Regions from separate parts of the Duganella paludis genome, predicted to be linked through region 1. Evidence: predicted binding sites of a transcription regulator. Region 1 holds the regulator's gene; the other holds the start of a gene.
What was found. Region 1 encodes sigma-54, which starts transcription at its own class of promoters, with help from an activator protein. Its sites were predicted from a motif close to TGGCANGNAANCTGCTTT; they were not measured.

Region 1 (7,772 bases):
TGGGCCAGATTCGATGTCAATGCCAGTGCCAGTGCCGCTGCGGTACACAATGATTTCATGGAACTCCCAATGCAAGTTAAACGTTTAACTTCACGATTGCAAAAAAGGGCGCCCTCTTGCGCCCTTCGTTTGGTGTGCCGGGGCCGTTGTTATAGGGCGGCGGCAGCGGGTTCGTAGCTATCCGGGATATGCTTGATGGCATCGTGCCCGTGCGATTGAACTTTGTTCTTGTACTTCATGACCTGCCGATCCAGCTTGTCGATCAGGGTATCGATGGCGGCGTACAGGTCTTGCGACAGGCTTTCCACGTAGACGGTTTTACCCGACATGCGCAGGTTGATTTCAGCCTTCTGGCGTTTATCTTTCTCTTTAAGGTTATCTACGGTCAGGATGACAGCAATATCAATCACTTGATCAAAGTGGCGGGTGACACGTTCCAGTTTATTCTGCACGTACTCGCGAATAGCCGAGGTCACTTCGAGATGATGTCCACTGATGGTGAGATTCATACACACTCCTAAAGATAATGTCGCTTCTAACGGTTAGTGCGGTGCCCTTTGCTACCGGGCGCGCAGGAACCAAGTAACTACAAAGATTTACGGAGGCTGACTGGTGGGATTTTGAGAGCTTCGCGATATTTGGCAACAGTTCGCCGCGCAATCACCATGCCTTGTTCTCCCAGCATGTCCGCAATCTTACTGTCGGATAAAGGATTTTTCGGGTCTTCTGCTCCTGTCAGTTGCACGATCAATGCACGTATCGCCGTCGAACTTGCTTCACCCCCCGCTTCGGTGGCGACATGGCTACCAAAGAAATATTTCAACTCAAACATGCCATGCGGGGTCAGCATATATTTCTGAGTTGTTACCCGAGAAATAGTACTCTCGTGTAAACCCAGTGTATCAGCAATTTCGCGAAGCACAAGGGGCCGCATGGCAACCGCGCCATGCGAGAAAAAGTTCTTTTGTCTTTCTACTATCGCTTGCGCCACCCGCAGGATCGTATCGAAGCGCTGGCGCATATTCTTGATCAGCCACTTGGCCTCTTGCAATTGCGCGCCCATGGCGCCCTCGCCCTTGCCCTGCTTGAGCAAGTTGGCGTACATGGCGTTCACGCGCAGGCGCGGCATGACGTCGTTGTTCAGGCTGACCTGCCAGCCGTTGCGCGATTTCTTCACGATCACGTCCGGCACCACATAGTCCGACACGTCGGACGCGAAGGCCGCGCCCGGATGCGGATTGCACTGGCGGATCACGGCCTGCGCTTCACGCAAGTCTTCATCGTCGCACAGCAGGGTCTTTTTCAGCTTGTTGAAATCGCGCTGCGCGAACCAGGTCAGGTGGTTCTCGACGATGGCCAGCGCCATGCGCCGCGTCACCATCGGCACGCCCGGCAAGCGCTTGATTTGCAGCGCCAGGCATTCGGACGCGTTGCGCGCGCCCACGCCCATCGGATCGAAGCTTTGCAGCAGGCTCAGGGCCGTCTGCAGTTCCTCGATCTCGACTTCCAGTTCTTCCGGCAGGCGCGCGTGGATTTCTTCCAACGCTTCCTCCAGGTAGCCGTTCTCGTCGAGCGCATCGATGATCAGTTCGACCAGCGCGCGGTCGCGCATTTCCAGCACCGTCACGCGCATCTGCTCCATCAGGTGCTCGCGCAGCGTGCAGTGATGGGCTTCGAGTTGCGGACGCGATTCCTCGTCGTCGCTGTTCTTGCTGCGGCCGGCGTCGCCCCAGTCCATATCGGCTTCGGCGGTGGTGCTCTCGGTGTCGGCGGCCGGGCCGTCGTAGGCGTCGGCCTCGGCGGCCGGTGCTTCGTTGGGCGGACCTTCGGGCGGCGCTTCGCCGACCGGCGCCTGCTGGTTGATGGCGCCATCGGACAGCAGCCGCAGCGAGTGGTCGAGCGGATCGTCGAGACGTTCCAGCAGCGGGTTATCGGTCAGCAGCTGTTCGAGTTCCTGGTGCAGCTCCAGCGTCGACAGTTGCAGCAGCCGGATCGACTGCTGCAACTGGGGCGTCAACGCTAAGTGCTGCGACGTGCGCAGTTGCAAAGACTGTTTCATTGAGGGTTACATGCGGAAATGTTCACCCAGGTAGACACGACGCACCGATTCGTTGGCGATGATGTCGTCCGGACGGCCGGAGGCCAGCACCGTTCCCTGGTTGATGATATATGCGCGGTCGCAGATGCCCAGCGTCTCGCGCACATTGTGATCGGTAATGAGGACGCCGATGCCGCGTTCCTTGAGGAAGCGCACGATGCGCTGGATCTCAATCACGGCAATCGGGTCGACCCCGGCGAATGGTTCATCGAGCAGCACGAAGCGCGGATTGGTGGCCAGGGCGCGCGCAATCTCCACCCGGCGGCGTTCGCCCCCGGAGAGCGACAGCGCCTGGTTCTCGCGCAGCTTTTCGATTTGCAAATCGGCCAACAGGGTATTCAGCCGTTCATCAATGGCAGCCTTGGATAAAGGCTTGCCGTCCACTTTCTGAATTTCGAGGACGGCGCGGATATTCTCTTCCACGGTCAGCTTGCGGAACACCGACGCTTCCTGTGGCAGGTAGGACAGGCCGAGCGAAGCGCGGCGGTGGATCGGCAGCGAGGAGATGTCGGTGCCGCTGATGTCGATGCTGCCGGCGTCCGACGGCACCAGGCCGACGATCATGTAGAACGAGGTGGTCTTGCCGGCGCCGTTGGGGCCGAGCAGGCCCACCACTTCGCCGCACTCGACCTGCAGGGACACGTCATGCACCACCTGGCGCTTGCCGTAGGTCTTTTGCAGGCCTTTGACGATCAGGGTGCTACCGCAGTTTGCTTCCATCTTATTTCCCCGGCGCAGGCTGCGTGGTCGGTACGGCCGGCGTCGCAGGCGAGACCAGCTTGGTCGACGGCTGGATCACCATGGTGCTGCGGCCGGCGCCCGGCTTGCTCTCGCCGGTGGCGGTATTCTTCACGGCGAAGAATTCCTTGCGGCTGTCGTAGGAAATGAATTCGCCGTCGACCTGGCTGGCCGGCTTGCCGCCTTCCAGTTTCTTGATCTGCGCCTTGGCGTACAGCTTCACCAGCTCGGTCTTGTTGTCGTATTCGATGCGGTCGGCCTGGCCTTCGACCCACTGGTCGCCGACGCCGTCCATCTTCTGGCGGAAGGTGGCTTGCACGCCCGGGCCGCTGGTCAGCACCACGAACTGGTAGCCTTCCGGATCTTCGGTCACCACCGCCTTGGGCGACTTCATCAGCAGCGTGCCGCGCGTCAGCACCACATTGCCGGTGAAGGTCTTGACCTGCTTGACGTCATCGGCATCGAGCTGGTCGAAGGTGATCTGGGTCGGCTTGCTGGAATCGGCCTTCTCGGCCTGCGCAACGCAGGCCAGCAGCATCAGCGCCGCCGACAGGATTAATCGTTTCATGTTCATGTGTCGTTCCTTCATTGTCCCGCGCGTGGCGGTATCGTCATCGTTCCGCGCCCGCCCAGTGCGATCTGGCGGGTGGCGTTGTTGGCTTTCATGCCGGTGCCGCTGGCGGTGGCCTGGCCGGCCTGCATCTCCACCTTGGCATCGGTTTCCATGCGTTCTTCGTCCGGGTACACGGTCAGCGTGCTGGTCTGCAAGCGCAGTCCCTGCGCCTGCGGCGTGGCCGGCCGCATCACGTCCACATTACCATTCAGCCGCACGCGCGTATTGCCCTGATCGACATACGCGGTCTGCGCATGGATATCCATCGGCGGCTGGCCGCTCGACAGGCCGTGTACGAAGGGCTTGTCGATCAGCGAAGAATCATCGATCGGGCGATGGGTCAGCTTGTCGCCGGAAATAATGTAGGAAGGCTGGCCTTCCTTGTTCATGCGTACCGTGCTGAAGCGGTCGATGATGTAGTCCGGCTCGTCGCGGAAGCGGTCGGCCTGCGCCTCCTGCCCGGACTGGTTGACCACCTGCACCAGCCAGAAACTGCCGGCGGCCACAAACACGCCGACCATGATGATCATGGTCAGCTGCCAGCGGTGTGCTGTTCTCTTACGCATGTTTGCCCCCATCAAACCAGGAACTGCGCCATCACGCGCTCGTACAGGCCCTGGGCGTGCAGCACCAGCTCGCACACCTCGCGGACGGCGCCGCGCCCGCCATGGGCGACGGTGGTGTGGTGGGCGCGCTCCAGCACTTCCTTGCGGCCGTTCGGCACGGCGACGGCGAAGCCGACCCGCGACAAAATCGGCAGATCGACCACGTCGTCGCCGATGAAACCAACCTGCTCGGCCGTGAGGCCGGTCTTTTCCAGCAACGCGTTGAACGGCGTCAGCTTGTCGTGGCCGCCCTGGTGCAAATGGCTGATGCCCAGGTCGGCCGCGCGCTTGATCACCTGCGGCGAGGTGCGCGCGCTGATGATGGCGGTCTGGATGCCGGCTTCCTGGATCAGCTTGATGCCCAGGCCGTCCTGCACGTTGAAGGTCTTCAGGGCCTCGCCGTCGGCGCCGTAATGCAGGCTGCCGTCGGTGAGCACGCCGTCGACGTCGAAAATCATCAGCTTGACGCGCGCGGCGCGTTCCACGTAAGTCAGCATCAAATCACCTTGGCACGGGTCAGATCATGAATGTGCAGCGCGCCGACCAGTTTGCCGTCGGCATCGGTCACCAGCATCTGGTTGATGCGGAACTGTTCCATCACGGCCACGGCGTCGACCGCCAGCTTCTCCGGCGAAATGCTGCGCGGATTGGCGTGCATCACGTCCTTGATGACGACCTTGCTGAAATCCTGGACCTTTTCGATCATGCGGCGCAGGTCGCCGTCGGTGAACACGCCGATCGGCTTGTCGTCGGCATCGACGATGGCGGTCATGCCCATGCCCTTCTGGGTGATTTCCAGCAGGGCGTCGGTCAGCTTGACGTCGGCCGGCACCTTCGGCACGGCGTCGCCGCTGCGCATCACGTCGCGCACGTGGGTCAGCAGGCGGCGGCCCAGCGCGCCACCGGGGTGCGAGCGGGCGAAATCTTCTTCCTTGAAGCCGCGCAGGTCCAGCAGCGCCACGGCCAGGGCGTCGCCCAGCGCCAGCGTGACGGTGGTCGAGGTGGTCGGCGCCAGGTTCATCGGGCAAGCCTCCTTGGCCACGGCCACGTTCAGGTGGACGTCGGCGATGGTGGCCAGGCTGGAGCCTGGCTTGCCGGTGATCGAAATGACTTTGCTGCCCATGCGTTTTACGACCGGCAGGATGGTCATCAGTTCCGCGCTCTCGCCGGAATAGGAAATGGCGATGAAGGCATCGTCGGCGGTGACCATGCCGAGGTCGCCGTGGGCCGCTTCGGCCGGGTGCACGAACAGCGCCGGCGTGCCGGTCGAAGCCAGGGTGGCGGCGATCTTGCGGCCGATATGGCCGGACTTGCCGATGCCGGACACCACCACGCGGCCGCTGCAATTGAGCAGCAGCGAGATGGCCTGCACCACGCTATCGTCGTTTTCCAGACGGGCGTTCAGGGCATGAATGGCATCTGCTTCGTTTTGCAGGGTGTCGCGGGCAAGGCGCAGTGCCGTTTTTGCATCAAAAACTTTCAGCATTGTTTTTTCATGGGTTACACTCATGCCCAAGTATAGCCGAATTGAGAAAGCAAAAAACTTGCCAGTCAAAACATAACGTGCTCGCCACCCCACAAACAACGAACTTTACTCACTGGCGATGTTGAAATGACGTTTTCACCCCTGGAACTCACCCTCTTGCTGCTGGGCAGCGCCGTGCTTGGCGTGGTCGCTTTCCGCATGATGCATCTGCCGCCGATGCTCGGCTACCTGGCCGTCGGCATCCTGATCGGCCCCCACGCGCTGGGCCTGGCCGAGCAAAGCGAAACCACCCACGGCCTGGCCGAATTCGGCGTGGTGTTCCTGATGTTCTCCATCGGCCTGGAATTTTCCCTGCCCAAACTCAAGGCCATGAGCCGCATCGTGTTCGGGCTGGGCATGGCGCAGGTAGTACTCACTATCGTCGCCACCATGATATTTGGCTGGACCATCGCCACCCAGCTGCCGCCGGCGCTGCGCATCAGCTGGCAGGCCTCGTTCGCGCTGGGCGGCGCGCTGGCCATGTCCTCGACCGCCATCGTGGTCAAGATGCTGACCGAGCGGCTGGAGCTGGAAAGCGAGCATGGCCGCAAAATCATCGGCATCCTGCTGTTCCAGGATCTGGCGGTGGTGCCGCTGCTGATTTTGATCCCCTCGCTGGGCGAAGCGCCGGACAAGCTGATGGAAACGCTGGCCTGGGCCGGCCTGAAGGCCGTGATCGTGCTGGCGCTGCTGCTGGCGGCCGGCCACAAGCTGATGCGCGGCTGGTTCACCATCGTGGTCAAGCGCCGCTCGCAGGAACTGTTCATGCTCAACCTGCTGCTGGTGACCCTGGGCGCGGCCTGGATCACCGAGCGCGCCGGCCTGTCGCTGGCCCTGGGCGCCTTCGTGGCCGGCATGCTGATTTCCGAAACCGAGTACCGTCACCAAGTGGAAGAAGACATCAAGCCCTTCCGCGACGTGCTGCTGGGGCTGTTCTTCATCACCATCGGCATGCTGCTCAATATCACGCTGGTGGCGGCCAACTGGTGGCTGGTGCTGTTGCTGCTGTGCGCGCCGGTGTTGATGAAATTCGCCCTGATCGCCGGGCTGGCCAAGCTGTTCGGCGCTTCCGACGGCGTCTCCATGCGCACCGGCCTGGCGCTGGCGCAGGCCGGCGAGTTCGGCTTCGTGCTGCTGAACCTGGCGGCCGGGCACAACCTGATGGACTCCTACGTGGTGCAGGTGGTGCTGGCCTCGATGGTGCTGTCGATGCTGCTGGCGCCGTTCATCATCGCGCAGTCGGACAACATCGTCATGAAGTTCTCCAGCAACGAATGGATGATGCAATCGCTGCAGCTGACCAAGATCGCCAGCCGCACCATGTCCACCAACAAGCACGTGATCGTATGCGGCTTCGGCCGCAGCGGCCAGAGCCTGGCCACCCTGCTGACCGAGGAAAAGATCGACTACCACGCGCTGGACCTCGATCCGGAGCGGGTGCAGGAAGCGCAGGCGGCCGGCGCCAGCGTCTCGTATGGCGACGCGGCGCGGCGTGAGAGCCTGGTGGCGGCCGGCATCTACCGCGCCAGCGCCATCGTCATCACCTACGCCGACACACGCTCGGCGCTGCGGGTGCTGCACCAGGTGCACGAACTGACGCCGTCGCTGCCGGTCATCGTGCGCTCGCACGACGACACCGATCTGGATCAACTGAAAAAAGCCGGCGCGGCGGAAGTGGTGCCGGAGCTGCTCGAAGGCAGCCTGATGCTGGCCTCGCACGCACTGGTGATGCTGGGCGTGCCGTTGCGGCGCGTGGTGCACCGGGTGCAGGCGGCGCGCGAAGAACGCTACGCCTCGTTGCGCGGCTACTTCCACGGCATGAGCGACGTCGACGAGGAAGCGGACATGGAGCGCCTGCATTCGGTCACGCTGAGCGGCAACGCGCCGTGCGTGGGCCGTTCGCTGGGCGCGCTGGACGTGTCGGCCTCGGGCGCCGAAGTGGCCAGCATCCGGCGCGGCAAGAGCGGCGTGGAAGTCACGCCCGACACGACCCTGGAAGCCGGCGACGTAGTAGTACTGCGCGGCGGCGCCGACGCCGTCAACCGCGCCGAACAGCGCCTGACGCGATAATCCCGATAATCCGGGGTCAGGTCCTCCATTGCTACACGAGCTCTGCCGTGGCCGAGGCCACGGCAGAGCTCGTGTAGCAATGGAGGACCTGACCCCGGATCTAGCGGGTGCTGACGACGCGGT
Region 2 (7,772 bases), 1.4 Mb from region 1:
GCGCAGCTTCGTCCTGCCAGAATTGTTCAGGCGTGGCGATAGAGCGCTGATAAAAATCAGCGTACTTCATGTCTCCTCCAGTTGTTCAACTTCGGGGTCAGTTCCGACATTCGGACACGAGCACAACCGTAGCGCCCGCTACGGTTGGGCTCGTGTCCGAATGTCGGAACTGACCCCGAATTAGTTAGGCAGGTACGCGTACCCAGCCTTCCATCAGCACGCGGGCGCTACGGCTCATGACCGCTTTTTTTACGCTCCACTCTCCGTTCTGTTGTACCGCTTCCGCGCCGACCCGCAAGGTGCCGGATGGGTGGCCGAAGCGCACCGAGCCGCGTTCACCGCCGCCGGCAGCCAGGTTCACCAGCGTGCCCGGAATCGCCGCCGCTGTGCCGATGGCCACCGCAGCGGTGCCCATCATGGCGTGATGCAGCTTGCCCATCGAGAGCGCGCGCACCAGCAGGTCGATATCGCCGGCAGCCACTTGCTTGCCGCTGGAGGACACATAGGTCGCCGGCGGCGCCACGAAGGCCACCTTCGGCGTGTGCTGGCGCGTGGCCGCTTCGCTCAAGTCCTTGATGAGGCCCATGCGCAGCGCGCCGTGTGCGCGGATGGTCTCGAACATCGCCAGCGCCTTGCTGTCGCCGTTGATGGCGTCCTGCAGCTCCGTGCCGGTGTAGCCGATGGCGTCGGCGTTGATGAAGATGGTCGGGATGCCGGCGTTGATCATGGTGGCCTTGAGCGTGCCGATGCCGGGCACTTCCAGGTCATCCACCAGTTTGCCAGTCGGGAACATCGCCCCACCACCGCCCTCTTCTTCCGCCGCCGGGTCCATGAACTCCAGTTGCACTTCGGCGGCTGGGAAGGTGACGCCATCGAGCTCGAAGTCGCCGGTCTCCTGCACTTCGCCGTTGCTGATCGGGATGTGGGCGATGATGGTCTTGCCGATATTGGCCTGCCATACGCGCACCACGGCGACGCCGTTCTGCGGCACGCGCGCCGCGTCAACCAGGCCGCCGCTGATGGCGAACGCGCCCACCGCAGCGGACAGGTTGCCGCAGTTGCCGCTCCAGTCGACGAAGGCCTTGTCGATCGAGACCTGGCCGAACAGGTAGTCGACGTCGTGATCGGGCTTGCTACTCTTCGACAGGATCACCGTCTTGCTGGTGCTCGAAGTCGCGCCGCCCATGCCGTCGATCTGCTTGCCGTAGGGGTCGGGGCTGCCGATCACGCGCAGCAGCAATTGGTCGCGCGCGGCGCCGGGCTGCTGCGCCGCCTCCGGCAGATCCTGCAGACGGAAGAACACGCCCTTGCTGGTGCCGCCACGCATATAGGTGGCGGGGATTTTTATTTGCGGTTTATGAACCATCATGCAGCCTTTGCTGATTCAAGGAAGTCCTGCGCGAAGCGCTGCAGCACGCCGCCGGCTTCGTAGATGGACACTTCTTCCGCCGTATCGAGACGGCAGGTCACCGGCACGTCCAGGCGCTCGCCGTTGCGGCGATGGATCACCAGCGTCAGCGTCGAGCGCGGCGTGCGGTCGCCGATCACGTCGTAGGTTTCCGTGCCGTCCAGCGCCAGCGTCAGACGGTTCACGCCCGGCTTGAACTCCAGCGGCAGCACGCCCATGCCCACCAGGTTGGTGCGATGGATGCGCTCGAAGCCCTCGGCCACGATGGCCTCCACGCCCGCCAGACGCACGCCCTTGGCCGCCCAGTCGCGCGACGAGCCCTGGCCGTAGTCGGCGCCCGCAACGATGATCAGCGGCTGCTTGCGCTCCATATAGGTCTCAATCGCTTCCCACATGCGCAGCACCTGGCCTTCCGGTTCCACGCGCGCCAGTGAGCCGGCTTTCACTTTGCCGTCCGTATCGCGCACCATCTCGTTCTTCAGCGTTGGATTGGCGAAGGTGGCGCGCTGCGCGGTCAGGTGGTCGCCACGGTGGGTGGCGTAGGAATTGAAGTCCTCTTCCGGCAGACCCATTTTGTGCAGATACTCGCCGGCTGCCGAATCCATCATGATGGCGTTCGACGGCGACAGGTGGTCGGTGGTGATGTTGTCGCCCAAAACCGCCAACGGACGCATGCCGCTCAGCGAGCGCTTGCCAGCCAGTGCGCCTTCCCAGTACGGAGGACGACGGATGTAGGTGGTCTGCGGACGCCAGTCGTACAGCGCGCTGACCGAAACGCCGTCATCCGCCTGCTTGGCAAACATCGGAATGTAGACCTTGCGGAACTGCTCCGGCTTGACGGCGCTGGCGACGATGGCGTCGATCTCTTCGTCCGTCGGCCAGATGTCCTTCAGCGTCACCGGCTGCCCGTTGGCGTCGATGCCTAGCACGTCCTTCTCGATATCGAAGCGGATGGTGCCGGCGATGGCGTAGGCCACCACCAGCGGCGGCGAGGCCAGGAAGGCCTGCTTGGCGTATGGGTGAATGCGGCCGTCGAAGTTCCGGTTGCCCGACAGGACGGCGGTGGCGTACAGGTCGCGCTCAACCACTTCCTTCTGGATCACCGGATCGAGCGCGCCGGACATGCCGTTGCACGAGGTGCAGGCATAGGCCACCACGCCGAAACCGAGCTTTTCCAGCTCAGGCATCAGGCCAGCTTCTTCCAGGTACAGCGTCACGGTCTTGGAGCCAGGTGCCAGCGATGACTTCACCCACGGCTTGCGCGTCAGGCCGCGCGCGTTGGCGTTGCGGGCCAACAGGCCTGCGGCGATCATGTTGCGCGGGTTGTTGGTGTTGGTGCAGCTGGTGATGGCGGCGATGATGCAGGCGCCGTCCGGCATCAGGCCCGGCTCATTTTCTACCACGCCGCTGATGCCGCGCGCGGCCAGCTCACTGGTCGGCACGCGGCTGTGCGGATTCGATGGGCCGGCGATGTTACGCACCACGGTCGACAGGTCGAACGTCAGCACACGCTCATACTCTGCGCTGGCCAGCGCATCGCCCCACAGGCCGGTCTCCTTGGCGTAGGTTTCCACCAGTTTAACGGTTTCGTCATCGCGACCGGTCAGCTTGAGGTACTTGATGGTCTGCTCGTCGATGTAGAACATCGCGGCGGTGGAACCGTATTCCGGCGCCATGTTGGAGATGGTGGCGCGGTCGCCCAGCGTCAGGTGCGAAGCGCCTACGCCATAGAACTCCAGGTAGGACGACACCACCTTCTGCTTGCGCAGGAATTCGGTCAGCGCCAGCACGATGTCGGTGGCGGTGATGCCCGGCTGCGGCTTGCCGCTCAGCTCAACACCGATGATGTCCGGCAGTCGCATCCACGATGCGCGACCGAGCATCACGCTCTCCGCTTCCAGGCCGCCGACGCCGATGGCGATCACGCCCAGCGCATCGACCATCGGCGTGTGCGAGTCGGTGCCGACCAGCGTGTCCGGGAAGGCCACGCCGTCCACGGACTGAATCACCGGCGACATGCGCTCCAGATTAATCTGGTGCAGGATGCCGTTACCCGGCGGGATCACGTCGACGTTCTTGAACGCCTTCTTGGTCCAGTTGATGAAATCGAAGCGGTCTTCGTTGCGGCGGTCTTCAATCGCGCGGTTCTTGTCGAAGGCCTGTGGATCGAAGCCGCCGCATTCCACCGCCAGCGAGTGGTCCACCACCAACTGCGTCGGCACCACCGGATTGACCTGCGCCGGATCGCCGCCTTGCAGCGCAATCGCGTCGCGCAGGCCGGCCAGGTCGACCAATGCGGTCTGGCCCAGAATGTCGTGGCACACCACGCGCGCAGGGAACCATGGGAAGTCCAGGTCGCGCTTGCGCTCGATCAGCTGCGACAACGAGGCGTTCAGCGTGGCCGGATCGCAGCGGCGCACGAGGTTTTCAGCCAGTACGCGCGAGGTGTACGGCAGTTTGGCCCAGGCGCCTGGCTGGATCGCATCGACAGCGGCGCGCGCGTCGAAGTAGTCTAGCTGGGTGCCCGGCAAGGGCTTGCGGAAATTGGTGTTCATGATTATTGACGGTCCTTGATCGGGACGAATTGCAGGTCTTCAGGGCCAACGTAGTTGGCGCTTGGGCGAATGATCTTGTTGTCGATGCGCTGCTCGATGATGTGCGCCGACCAGCCGGAGGTGCGCGAGATGACGAACAGCGGTGTGAACATCGCGGTCGGCACGCCCATCATGTGGTACGACACGGCCGAGAACCAGTCCAGGTTCGGGAACATCTTCTTGATTTCCCACATGACGGATTCGAGGCGCTCGGCGATATCGAACATCTTGGTCGAACCGGCTTCCTCGGACAACTGACGCGCCACGTCTTTAATAACCACATTGCGCGGATCGGAAACCGTGTACACCGGGTGACCGAAGCCGATCACCACTTCCTTGTTGGCGACGCGGTTGCGGATATCGGCTTCCGCTTCGTCCGGATTGTCGTAGCGCTTCTGGATTTCGAAAGCGACTTCGTTGGCGCCGCCGTGCTTGGGACCGCGCAGCGCGCCGATGGCGCCGGTGATGGCCGAGTGGATGTCGGAGCCGGTGCCCGAGATCACGCGGCTGGTGAAGGTGGACGCATTGAACTCGTGTTCCGCGTACAGGATCAACGAAGTATGCATCGCGCGCACCCACGAATCGCGCGGCTTCTCGCCGTGCAGCAGGTGCAGGAAGTGGCCGCCGATGGAATCGTCGTCGGTTTCCACTTCGATGCGCTTGCCGTTGTGGCTGTAGTGATACCAGTACAGCAGCATGGAGCCGAAGGACGCCATCAGGCGATCGGCGATGTCGCGCGCGCCTGGGGTGTTGTGGTCGTCCTTTTCCGGCAGCACGCAGCCCAGCACGGAGACGCCGGTGCGCATCACGTCCATCGGATGGGCGGAGGCAGGCAGTGCTTCCAGCGCCGACTTCACCGCTTGCGGCAGGCCGCGCAGCGAGCGCAGTTTGGCTTTGTAGCCGCGCAGCTCGGACTCGGTCGGCAGTTTGCCGTGCACCAGCAGGTAGGCGATTTCTTCGAACTCGCAGGTGGTGGCGACGTCCAAAATATCGTAGCCGCGATAGTGCAGGTCATTGCCGGTTTTACCGACGGAGCACAGCGCGGTGTTACCGGCGGCGACGCCGGACAGGGCGACGGATTTTTTAGGCTTGAAAGTGGTGGCTTCGGTCATTTACGGTCTCCGGTAAGCCGTCATTCCCGCGCAGGCGGGAATCCATACCCTGCATGGGTTCCCGCCTGCGCGGGAACGACGGCGGTGGTTAATTATTTTTTCTGTGCGGCGAACAGTGCATCCAGCTTCTGTTCGAAATCGTGATAGTTGATGCGCTCATAGAGTTCGGCGCGGGTCTGCATGGTGTCGACCACGTTCTGCTGCGTGCCGTCGCGGCGGATGGCGCCGTAGACGTTTTCCGCCGCCTTGTTCATGGCGCGGAAGGCCGACAGCGGATACAGCACCAGGCCCACATCGGCGCTGCGCAACTCGTCCACGGTGAACAGCGGCGTCGAACCGAATTCGGTGATATTGGCCAGCACCGGCACCTTGACGGCGGCGGCGAATTTTTTATACATATCGAGACTGATCATCGCTTCCGGGAAGATCATGTCGGCGCCCGCTTCCACGCAAGCGACGGCGCGCTCGATGGCGGCGTCCAGGCCTTCCACGGCCAGCGCATCGGTGCGGGCCATGATGACGAATTGGTCGTCGGTGCGCGCATCGACGGCGGCGCTGATGCGGTCGACCATCTCCTGCTTGCTGGCGATCTCCTTGCCCGGACGGTGGCCGCAGCGCTTGGCGCCAACCTGGTCTTCGATGTGCATGGCGGCGGCGCCGAACTTGATCATCGACTTGACGGTGCGGGCGACGTTGAAGGCGGAAGCGCCGAAGCCGGTGTCCACATCGACCAGCAGCGGCAGGTCGCACACGTCGGTGATGCGGCGCACGTCGGTCAGCACGTCGTCCAGATTGGAGATGCCCAGGTCCGGCAGGCCGAGCGAACCCGCCGCCACGCCGCCGCCCGACAGGTAGATCGCCTTGAAGCCGGCGCGCTTGGCCAGCAGCGCATGGTTGGCGTTGATGGCGCCGACAACCTGCAATGGGGATTCTTCCTGGACGGCTTTGCGGAACGCGGCGCCTGCGGAGTAGTGACTCATGGTGTGACCTTTCGGTGTTGCGTTAAAGTTGGCTTCACTAGTGCAAGGGCTGTGCCAGACCATCAAGCTATATAAATCAACAAGTTACGCGTACACTACTGTTTCACAATGAAACAGTGAAACAAAATTGAACTATAATTGAAACATGCGCCATTCTACGCCCCTGCCCTTCGACGCCAACGAGAAACCGGTTATCTGGACGGTTTCCGTCTCGCGCCTGTCCGATCTGTTCCGCGACATCACACTGGAATACGACAACCTGGCCACCATCGAGCCGATCAACCTCGGTTTCGACGAAGCGGCGAAACACATCCGCGAACGCCTCGCCACCGAGCGTTGCGACGCGGTGATCGCGGCCGGCTCCAACGCCGCCTACCTGAAAGGCCGGCTATCGGTTCCGGTGGTGATCGCCAAATTCAGCGGCCTGGATGTGATGCAGGCGCTGGCGCGCGCGCGGCGCGTATCGGACCGCATCGGCATCGTCACCTATCAGGAGCGGCTGGCGGAGCTGGCGGAATTTGCCAGCACCTTCGGCTTCCAGGTCGAGCAGCGCACCTACGTCACCGAGGAAGACGCGCGCGCGCAGATCAACGATTTGAAAGCGGCCGGCATCAAGGCCATCGTCGGCGCCGGGCTGATTACCGATCTGGCCGAGGAAGCGGGACTGACCGGCGTGTTCGTCTACTCGGCCGCTTCGATCCGTCACGCGTTTGACGATGCGTTGGAAATGGCACGCTTGACGCAGCTGGAATCCAACCGCAGCCGCGTGCGCGGTGCGGTGGTGACGGACACGCTGCGCGCCAAACACGGCATCAACGATCTGCGCGGCGACTCGGCGGCGATGGAGACGGTGCGGCAATCGGTGGTGCTGTATGCGAAGTCGCCGGCGACCGTGCTGATACAAGGCGAAACCGGCTGTGGCAAGGAGCTGGTGGCGCAAGCCATCCACCGCGAGGCGCCGCGCACGCTGGGGCAGAACCGTCCCTTCGTGGCGGTGAACTGCGGCGCGATTGCGGAATCGCTGCTGGAGTCGGAACTGTTCGGCCACGAGGAAGGCGCCTTCACCGGCGCACGGCGCGGCGGCCATGCGGGATTGTTCGAAGCGGCCAATCGCGGCACGCTGTTCCTCGATGAGATAGGCGAAATGCCGCTCACGCTGCAAACGCGCTTGCTGCGGGTGCTGGAGGAGCGTGAGGTTGTGCGTGTGGGCGGCACGCGACCGATACCGGTCAGCGTGCGCATCATCAGCGCCACGCATTGCGATCTGGAGCAGCGCGTGCGCGAGGGCCGCTTCCGCGCGGACCTGTTCTACCGGTTGGCGGTGCTGCGCCTGACGCTGCCGCCGCTGCGCGCGCGCGCCGAAGATGTGCTGCCGCTCGCGGAGTGGTCATTGAAAAACGCGCTGGCCTCGTTGGGTGCGCGGCCGCATCCGAACCTGCATGCGGAAATGGCGGCCTGCGCGCCGCTGCTGCAGCGCTACGACTGGCCGGGCAACATGCGCGAGCTGCGCAACCTGACCGAGCGCCTGGCGCTGTTCCTCGCGGCCGAGCCGCTGCAAGCGCTGACGCCGGCCTTTGTCCTCAGCGTCGCCCCGGAGCTGGCAGCGCGGCCGGAAGCGCCGCTCATCGCCAACAGCGCCGCCGCATGGAGCGCCGATGATCCAGCCGCCGGCGCTCGG

Region 2: a site for sigma-54 is predicted at 6,134-6,151, ahead of prpB (methylisocitrate lyase). Genes of this name have one in related genera too.

What each region holds. Positions count from the first base shown of each region.
Region 1 covers NZ_CM136922.1:3,604,174-3,611,945, reverse strand. The annotation lists gene ACXZ1M_RS16040 (alginate lyase family protein) at 1-59, opposite strand, end outside; gene hpf (ribosome hibernation-promoting factor, HPF/YfiA family) at 150-509, opposite strand; gene ACXZ1M_RS16030 (RNA polymerase factor sigma-54) at 587-2,059, opposite strand; gene lptB (LPS export ABC transporter ATP-binding protein) at 2,066-2,818, opposite strand; gene lptA (lipopolysaccharide transport periplasmic protein LptA) at 2,820-3,404, opposite strand; gene lptC (LPS export ABC transporter periplasmic protein LptC) at 3,422-4,015, opposite strand; gene ACXZ1M_RS16010 (KdsC family phosphatase) at 4,027-4,551, opposite strand; gene ACXZ1M_RS16005 (KpsF/GutQ family sugar-phosphate isomerase) at 4,551-5,540, opposite strand; gene ACXZ1M_RS16000 (cation:proton antiporter domain-containing protein) at 5,667-7,649, shown strand; gene ACXZ1M_RS15995 (GGDEF domain-containing protein) at 7,750-7,772, opposite strand, start outside.
Region 2 covers NZ_CM136922.1:4,968,618-4,976,389, reverse strand. The annotation lists gene ACXZ1M_RS21935 (propionate--CoA ligase) at 1-70, opposite strand, end outside; gene prpF (2-methylaconitate cis-trans isomerase PrpF) at 185-1,366, opposite strand; gene acnD (Fe/S-dependent 2-methylisocitrate dehydratase AcnD) at 1,366-3,963, opposite strand; gene prpC (bifunctional 2-methylcitrate synthase/citrate synthase) at 3,966-5,114, opposite strand; gene prpB (methylisocitrate lyase) at 5,207-6,094, opposite strand; gene prpR (propionate catabolism operon regulatory protein PrpR) at 6,240-7,772, shown strand, end outside.